DNA from 4 places in the Arthrobacter sp. UC242_113 genome. Region 2 is predicted to be linked to each of the others. Evidence: predicted binding sites of a transcription regulator. Region 2 holds the regulator's gene; each other region holds the start of a gene.
The links. Region 2 encodes HrcA, which represses chaperone genes, less so after heat shock. Its sites were predicted from a motif close to TTNGCACTCGNNNNNNNCGAGTGCNAA; they were not measured.
Positions count from the first base shown of each region.

Region 1: the regulator HrcA is predicted to act here: its motif matches at 717-743, upstream of groL (chaperonin GroEL).
Region 3: the regulator HrcA is predicted to act here: its motif matches at 1,330-1,356, upstream of groES (co-chaperone GroES).
Region 4: the regulator HrcA is predicted to act here: its motif matches at 1,208-1,234, upstream of ACHMXB_RS18540 (Hsp20/alpha crystallin family protein).

Region 1 is NZ_CP171968.1:44,695-46,872, forward strand. It holds gene ACHMXB_RS00195 (ABC transporter substrate-binding protein) at 1-621, shown strand, start outside; gene groL (chaperonin GroEL) at 922-2,178, shown strand, end outside.
Region 2 is NZ_CP171968.1:1,617,367-1,619,544, reverse strand. It holds gene ACHMXB_RS07185 (DUF3097 domain-containing protein) at 1-224, opposite strand, end outside; gene hrcA (heat-inducible transcriptional repressor HrcA) at 438-1,451, shown strand; gene dnaJ (molecular chaperone DnaJ) at 1,510-2,178, shown strand, end outside.
Region 3 is NZ_CP171968.1:2,318,616-2,320,793, forward strand. It holds gene groL (chaperonin GroEL) at 1-793, opposite strand, end outside; gene groES (co-chaperone GroES) at 880-1,173, opposite strand; gene ACHMXB_RS10475 (hypothetical protein) at 1,392-1,808, opposite strand; gene ACHMXB_RS10480 (SAM-dependent methyltransferase) at 1,881-2,178, shown strand, end outside.
Region 4 is NZ_CP171968.1:4,074,925-4,077,102, forward strand. It holds gene ACHMXB_RS18530 (S1C family serine protease) at 1-44, opposite strand, end outside; gene ACHMXB_RS18535 (hypothetical protein) at 122-337, opposite strand; gene ACHMXB_RS18540 (Hsp20/alpha crystallin family protein) at 731-1,153, opposite strand; tRNA gene ACHMXB_RS18545 (tRNA-Lys) at 1,437-1,509, shown strand; gene ACHMXB_RS18550 (hypothetical protein) at 1,577-1,825, shown strand; gene ACHMXB_RS18555 (DUF5655 domain-containing protein) at 2,171-2,178, opposite strand, start outside.

The DNA of each region.
Region 1 (2,178 bases), 1.6 Mb from region 2:
CAGCAGTCAGCTGCCGCCGCCCGCGACGCGGCGCCGGACGCCGTCGTCGTTCTGGCCAGGGACGGTGCGCAGGGAGCCATCGCCGAGCTCACCAACGCCGGAGTGCCTGGAAACAAACTCATTTTGGGCGACGCCGCCTTCAGGCAGTACGGGTCCGCACTCGGATCAAAGTCGCTGGAGGGGGCCCGCGCCCTGGTGCCCGGAGTCTTCCCCTCGGCGCACTTCCAGGCTGAACTCGTGGCCATCGATGGGGGACTCAAGGATACGACGTTCGCGGCCGAGACTTATGATGCGGTGAATCTTGCGGCCCTGGCCGCTGCTGTGGCGGAGGACGACGCCGGTACCTCCATCGCCGGTACGCTGATCTTTGTCTCCGGCGGCACTTCGGGCAGCCGGGCGTCCGCCTCGCCATCAGGCCAGCCGGCCGTCTGCCCGACATACAAGGACTGCCTCGCCGCCATCCGGGACGGGAAGGCCATCGACTACGACGGCGAATCTGGCCCCGTCCGCTTCGATGCGAACGGCGACGTCACTGCCGCCAGGTACATGGTGTTCACGTACGGGGCCGACAACAAAGCCAAGCTCACGGGAAGTGAGGCCGCCGGCAGGTCTGCCGGCTGACCGCTGGTTGATCGCTGGCAGCGAATACTCTCCGCGTTCGCGGGATTTACAAGCACATCTGCTTGCACTCTCCCCGGGGGAGTGCTAATTATTGATTAGCACTCCAGCGTGCCGACTGCTAAAGGGTTGACCGGTTCCGGCCGGCGCACCCCCGGCACCGGCGCAAGGAGCGAAAGAAACACCTGGTTGGGGTGAGATCCGGACCGTTGGGCGTACATAGGCCTGCGGAAAAGATCGTCCGTCGCGGGCACCGCAGCGAGGTTCCTTCTTAACGACTGTCCCGAAAGGACTACTGCCGTTATGGCCAAGATCATTGCATTTGATGAAGAGGCACGCCGCGGTCTTGAGCGGGGCCTGAACACCCTCGCCGACGCCGTCCGGGTCACCCTCGGCCCGCGTGGCCGCAACGTCGTCCTCGAAAAGAAGTGGGGCGCCCCCACGATCACCAACGATGGTGTTTCCATCGCCAAGGAGATCGAGCTGGACGATCCCTACGAGAAGATCGGCGCCGAGCTGGTCAAGGAAGTTGCCAAGAAGACGGATGACGTCGCTGGCGACGGCACCACGACGGCCACCGTCCTGGCCCAGGCACTGGTCAAGGAAGGCCTGCGCAACGTCGCGGCCGGCGCTGACCCGCTGTCCCTCAAGCGCGGCATCGAGAAGGCTGTTGAAGCCGTCACCGCCGAGCTGCTGAACTCCGCCAAGGAAATCGAAACCAAGGAAGAGATCGCCGCCACGGCTTCCATCTCCGCCGGTGACGACGAAATCGGCGCCCTGATCGCCGAAGCCCTGGACAAGGTGGGCAAGGAAGGCGTCATCACGGTCGAGGAGTCCAACACCTTCGGCCTCGAGCTGGAGCTCACCGAAGGCATGCGCTTCGACAAGGGCTACATCTCCGCTTACTTCGTCACGGACACCGAGCGCCAGGAAACGGTCCTCGAAGACCCGTACATCCTGATCGTCAACTCCAAGATCTCCAACGTCAAGGAACTGGTTGCTGTCCTCGAGAAGGTCATGCAGTCCAACAAGCCGCTGCTGATCATTGCCGAAGACATCGAGGGCGAGGCTCTGGCCACCCTGATCGTCAACAAGATCCGCGGCACCTTCAAGTCCGTCGCCGTCAAGGCTCCGGGCTTCGGTGACCGCCGCAAGGCGCAGCTGGCCGACATCGCCATCCTCACCGGTGGACAGGTCATCGCCGAGGAAGTCGGCCTCAAGCTTGAGACCGCCGGCCTCGAGCTCCTGGGCAAGGCACGCAAGGTTGTCGTGACCAAGGACGAGACCACCATCGTCGAAGGTGCAGGCGACGCCGACCAGATCGCCGGCCGCGTTTCCCAGATCCGCGCCGAGATCGAAAACTCCGACTCCGACTACGACCGCGAGAAGCTGCAGGAGCGCCTGGCCAAGCTGGCCGGCGGCGTTGCAGTCATCAAGGCCGGTGCCGCCACGGAGGTTGAGCTCAAGGAGCGCAAGCACCGCATTGAGGACGCTGTCCGCAACGCCAAGGCTGCCGTCGAAGAGGGCATCGTTGCCGGTGGTGGCGTGGCCCTGATCCAG
Region 2 (2,178 bases):
CCGTCCAGGAGGAATCCGAAGCCCAGCTTGAAGGACCGCGATTTTCCGCGCCGGTCTTCGAGCGCCACGACGTGCATGCCGCCGGATTTCTCCACCCGGGTCACCGCGCCCACCCAGCCGGACTGGACGTCCTCGAGCACCATGCCACGCTCCACCGGTACCTCGGGCAGGCTCTTTTTGGCGGGCGCTGTCATGTCCTGCGGGCCCCAGGTCTGGTACTGCATTCGTTCACCGCTCTGCACTAGGAAGGAGCCGCTCCGGCCGCGGGCATGCCGCCGGGGGACAGGCGCCCGGAATTTCGCCCGGAGCGGTACCAATGCTAACAACGGGGCGACTCATATTAGACTTGTTAGCACTTAGGCATGTCGAGTGCTAACCACAGCGTTTTACGGGCGGGAAAAACGCCCGGCGCCGTTACGGCCCAAAGGAGGTGGACTGTGAGCGAACCACGGAAGCTTGAGGTGCTGCGCGCCATCGTGGAGGACTATGTCCATTCCCGCGAGCCTGTCGGCTCCAAGGCCCTGGTGGAACGGCATCATCTGGGCGTTTCCAGCGCCACCATCCGCAACGACATGGCGGCACTGGAGGATGAGGGCCTCATCACGGCCCCGCACACCAGTGCAGGCCGGATTCCCACGGACAAGGGGTACCGCCTGTTCGTCGACCAGATTTCGGCGGTGAAACCGCTCTCCCCAGCGGAGAAGCGCGCCATCCAGACCCTGCTCGAGGGGTCCGAGGACCTCGACGACGTTCTGGACCGGACGGCCCGGCTCCTGTCCCAGCTGACCAACCAGGTCGCCGTCGTGCAGTACCCGCACCTGAGCCGTGCCGTGGTCCGGCACATTGAATTCGTGCTGCTGGCGCCGCGGAAGGTGCTGATCGTCCTGATCGCCGACTCCGGCAAAGTTGACCAGCGCGTCGTCGACGCCGGACAGGACCTCTCAGACGACACGCTGGCCGCCCTGCGCACCCGGTTCCTCACCGGTGTGGCCGGAACGCCGGTGGCCATCCTGCCCCAGCACCTGGCCGCCGTCGTGGCCGGCTGCGCGCCCGCCGAGCGCCCCGTAGCCATGGCCCTGGGCAAGGGACTGGAGGGCTTGGCCCACAACAGCCGGGAAGACCGCATGGTCCTGGCCGGAACGGCCAACCTGGCGCGGTCCAACGTGGACTTCCCGCTCAGCATCGGACCCGTCCTCGAGGCCCTTGAGGAGCAGGTGGTGATGCTGCGGCTCCTGAGCGACATGGCGCAGGACTCGCGCGGCGTGGCCGTCAGCATCGGCCGGGAAAACCCCTACGACGGGCTGGCCGAGGCGTCGGTGGTGGCCACGGGCTACGGCCCGGACGCCACCGCCAAGGTGGGCATACTGGGCCCTACCCGGATGGACTATCCCACCACCATGGCCGCCGTGCGCGCGGTGGCCCGCTATCTTTCGAGGATTCTGGGCCCGTGACCGCACGCCCCGGACATCCCCTGACAACAGGCAGTACAACCAGGAAGAGATACGAACTTTGAGCAGCCACTACGACGTTCTTGGAGTCTCCGCGGAAGCCACCGGCGAGGAGATCAAAAAGGCCTACCGCAAGCTGGCCCGTTCGCTTCACCCGGACGTCAACCCCGGGGAAGACGCCGCCGAACGGTTCAAGGCCGTCACCCACGCCTATGAGGTGCTGTCCGATCCGCAGAAGCGCCGGGTCTACGACACCACCGGCAACGAGAACGGCACGGACAACGGCTTTGGCGGCGGCGGTTATGCCGGCCAGGGCTTCGCGTTCCAGGACATCTTCGACACCTTCTTCGGCGCCGGCGGCACCTCCGGTCCCGCGTCCCGCGTGCGCCGCGGCCAGGACGCGCTCATCAGCGTGCGGATTGACCTGCGCGATGCCGTCTTCGGCGTCAACAAGAAGCTGGAAGTGGACACGGCCGTCACCTGCCCCACCTGCGAAGGGTCCTGCTGCCGGGAGGGCAGCCACCCGGAGCGCTGCGACATCTGCGGCGGCAGCGGCCAGGTGCAGCGGGCTGTCCGTTCCATCCTCGGCCAGGTCATGACCGCCGCTCCCTGCGGCTCGTGCGAGGGCTTCGGCACCGTCATCAAGGACCCCTGCAACGAGTGCAGCGGCCAGGGCCGCATCCGCAGCCGCCGCTCCCTGACCATTAAGGTCCCGGCCGGTGTGGCCACC
Region 3 (2,178 bases), 700 kb from region 2:
GGATGCGGTTGACGATCAGCGTGGACAGGGCCTCGCCGTCCACGTCCTCGGCGATGATGAACAGCGGCTTGGAGCTCTGCAGCGCCTTCTCAAGCAGCGGCAGGAATTCCTGCACCGAGGAGATCTTGCCCTGGTTGATCAGGATAAGGGCGTCCTCGAGGACGGCTTCCTGGCGCTCCGTGTCGGTGATGAAGTACGGGGACAGGTAGCCCTTGTCGAACTGCATGCCTTCGGTCAGAACCAGCTCGGTCTGCGTGGTGGAGGATTCCTCGATGGTGATCACACCATCCTTGCCAACCTTGCCGAATGCCTCGGCGAGCAGCTCGCCCACCTCGTCGCTCTGGGCGGAGATGGCGGCAACGTTGGCCACCTGGGTGCCCTCGACGGGACGGGCGTTCTCCAGCAGGCGTGCTGCGATGGCCTCGACCGAGACCTCGATGCCGCGCTTGATCTGGCCAGGAGCGGCACCGGCGGCAACGTTGCGCAGGCCTTCCTTGACCAGTGCCTGGGCGAGCACGGTTGCGGTGGTGGTGCCGTCACCGGCGACGTCGTTCGTCTTGGTGGCGACTTCCTTGGCCAGCTGGGCGCCAAGGTTCTCGTACGGGTCGTCCAGTTCGACTTCCCGGGCGATGGTCACGCCGTCGTTAGTGATGGTGGGGGCGCCCCACTTCTTGTCCAGCACGACGTTGCGGCCGCGGGGACCAAGCGTCACCTTAACCGTGTTGGCGAGCTTGTCGATGCCGGCTTCGAGCGACCGGCGGGCAGCGTCGTTAAACGCAAGCTGCTTTGCCATGGGTTTGTCCTTTCAAGACAGAACCCCGCGCAGCCGCCCGGTCAGAATGAAATCAGACGCGGGCAGCGGCACGGGGATCCAAAGAGTTACTTTACGACGATCGCCAGAACGTCGCGGGCGGAGAGCACGAGGTACTCAGTGCCGCCGGTCTTGACTTCGGTTCCGCCGTACTTGGAGTAGATGACGACGTCGCCAACGGCTACGTCGACCGGTACGCGGTTGCCGTCTTCGAAGCGGCCGGGGCCCACTGCGACAACTTCGCCTTCCTGCGGCTTCTCCTGGGCGGAGTCCGGGATGACCAGGCCGGAAGCCGTGGTCTGCTCGGCTTCGAGCGGGCGGACAACAATACGATCCTCAAGAGGCTTAATAGAGACCGACACTCGGACCTCTCCTTTTCGTCAAAATTCATGGACAGTAAAAACTGTTGCGCCGTGGCGGCAGACCGTCGTCGCGGTGCCGGCAGCAGCCAGGCTGGCAGCTCTTCGTGTGTTAGCACCCTCCTAGGGAGAGTGCTAATGATGACTCTATGTAAGGGGTTAGCACTCGGTCAAGGTGAGTGCCAGAATTTCATCTCCCGTAACCCGCCCGGACCCTTAGTTCAGCGCCCGGCGAGGTCGTCGAACCCCAGGTCCTCGCCGCCGTCGGCGTCTTCGTCCCCCGCTTTCCGCTGTTCGCGGACAAGCATGGCGGCGGCCGCTGCCGCGGCCAGCACCGACACGATGAGCACCACGATGCCGCCAACGCGCGCCCCCATGTACAGGTCCCGGATCTGCCGGGCCTCCTCGGTGGCGTCGCTGATGTTCTTGCCGCCCACCGAGTAGACAGTGGCATTGAAGGAGTCCAGCAGGAAGATGATCACCAGCAGGACAAGACAGACGACGGCGACGACGGCTCCGGCGATCAGCACCGGGCGTGCGTATCGGACCAGGCGGCTGTGCTGCGCCGGGGCGGGGCTGGTGCTTTCGGGCTGACCTGAGTCGGACTGACCAGGGGTTGGCGTTTCGCTGGATTCCATTCGGACCACCCTATCGGGAAGAGCACGCCGATCGGGAAGAGCACGGGCAGCGGCTCCACTAGGCTTGATCCCATGTCTGAAGCACCGCAGGACCAGATCGCCCCGCTCCTCACCGAAGAAGGATGGGAGCTGCTGGCCTCGCTCGGACCCTACCGGGAAGACGACTCCTTCAGCCTCAACTCAAGCCTCCGCAAGGCCGGCCATTCCCCCGAACTCGTGTCCGCCGTCCTGACGCAGTCACGGCTCCGGACCAGGGCCGAGGCCAAGTTCGGCGAGTTCGCCCGGCAGATGCTCTTCACCCAGGCCGGCCTGGAACAGGCCACCCGGTTCAACGTGGCGGCGCGGCACGCGCAGCGCTTTGCCCAGGCCG
Region 4 (2,178 bases), 2.2 Mb from region 2:
CGGAGGTGGCGGTGGCAGGGACGTGAAGCTGGCCTGAATCCCATGTGCTTTCCTAACGCAGCAGGTCCTCACAAGTATCTCCGGTAGGGGGAGCGCAGACCAGACGCCCGGGCCACATGGATTATCGTGCCTTGCCCCGCGGACGTGTGAACCACGGCCTGGTCCTCGACTGCACCGCCGGCGGGGGCGGGGGCAGTTCCTTGATTTGCTCGTCGGTGAGGGAGCAGCGGATCTGGGTGGTTGTCATCCGCTCGATGTTGTCCCGGGCCACAAAGCGCAGGCCGGTAGCCGTGGAGACAAGTATTCCGTGAAGGATATCCCCATGGTCGTCCAACACCCGCTCCAGCGTTCCAAATCTTGACCCAGCATCGGACACGACCGGCGTCCCCTTTACCAATGCTGTGTACGCGACGGGTCGGCCCCCATCATTCACTGCGCCACCCCCTACAAGACACCACCGCACAGGACCTATGCATGGACACGTCCAGCTCCGTGTTGCCAAGCAAAATCCACCGATCCGGACCCACAGTACGCCAAGGAACCAGCCGCCCCGGATGAATGGCTGCCGCTGGATGTGGGACGGTCCCCGGCCGTCTATGGCCGGGGACCGCCGGGAGGGACGGCCGTGCGCGGCGGCTGCATGTGCGCTACAAGGCGCGGTGGCGTTCTGTGAATGCCTGACGCCCGAAGAGGCAGCGTTTGCGTGTAACGGGCATCCCGTCCCGGTCTATTAGGCTGCGTTGATTTGTTGCTGGCCTCCCTTGGTTTCGATTTCAATCTTGCGCGGGGCGGCCTGGGCCGCGACCGGGATCCGCAACATCAGCACGCCAGCGTCGTAGCTTGCCTTGACCTTATCTGCCTCCATGGCGTCACCGAGAATGATCTGGCGGCTGAAGACGCCGCGGGGCCGCTCGGCGGCCACGAGCTCGGTGTCCTCACCGTAGGGGGCCTTCCGTTCGGCGCGCACGGTCAGCACATTCTTCTCCACACCCAGATCGATCGCGTCGCTGTCCATGCCAGGCAGGTCAAGCGCAAAGACGTAATTATCGCCTTCCCGCCAAGCGTCCATTGGCATGGCCGCCGGGTGGGCAACCGTGCCCAAAACCTGCTCGGCGAGGCGGTCCAGGTGACGGAACGGATCGAGCATCAACATCACATACCTCCTTGATCGCCTTCGACCGGATCTATATCCGCTGACATAGATTTAATAGCACTCCGAGTTGCCGCCTGCAAGTCTTTTGGTGTCCCAGTGCTGTAGTTTTTTTCGATGGATTCACGGGCCGCGGGGGGTTCCCCAAGGGCGCGATTGGCGCCCGGATTAGGGCGAGGAGGCTATTGCGTCCGGCTGCGTCCGGTGCTAATAAATCTATGGTGGCTGATATAGATTCGAGTATGCGAACAAACGGAACAACGACGGGTACTGGTCAGGGCAACATGCACCCGTAGCTCAGCCGGAAGAGCAGGGGACTTTTAATCCTCGGGTCGTGGGTTCGAGCCCCACCGGGTGCACACCCGGCCGGATCGCTCAGCGGGAGTGATCCGGGCGTAGATCTGACGCAAGGAGGTGCTTAGGACAATGAACCCCGAACTCCAGAGAATCAGGGCGCTGGCGGCAGTCATTGCCACGGCCGAAACCGCCTTGGACGCCGCATACGTGACGCTCCGGGAATGCGCCGCGGCACTGCTGCGCAACGGGGAAGCAACCCTGGCCGAGGTCAGCGAGGCGACAGGCCTGAACCAGGGCGAACTGTTGGACCTGCTCAGCCGCAACATCCCCGGACGGGAACCAACCTGGAATCAGTATGGAACTACCGGATTGTCCTAGAATCCTGGAGCTGCCTGAGCGGACGGACTGACACGCAAACTATCCGCCAGCATTTCGATGCTTGAAATACTCCCTATTATCTGACTCGCACCGGCCCATGGAAGCGGCTGAATTCGTTTGTAAAAGGCGACGAGGGTAAAGGACCGACGACGGAGCTGGGGACCGCTGGCGTGGGGGGACGCCAGTCGGCTGTCCGCCGCCGGCCGGTTACAACTTTACTCTGACACATGGTAGAGGGCGGTCGAGCCGACAGCCGGCGCTGGAGGGCGCCACGGCGGCCGCCCAGGGGGACTGGGAACATCCCGCAGCGCGGAGTTGCCGACTTGTGAATCCATGGCCCGACGCTCAGGCGG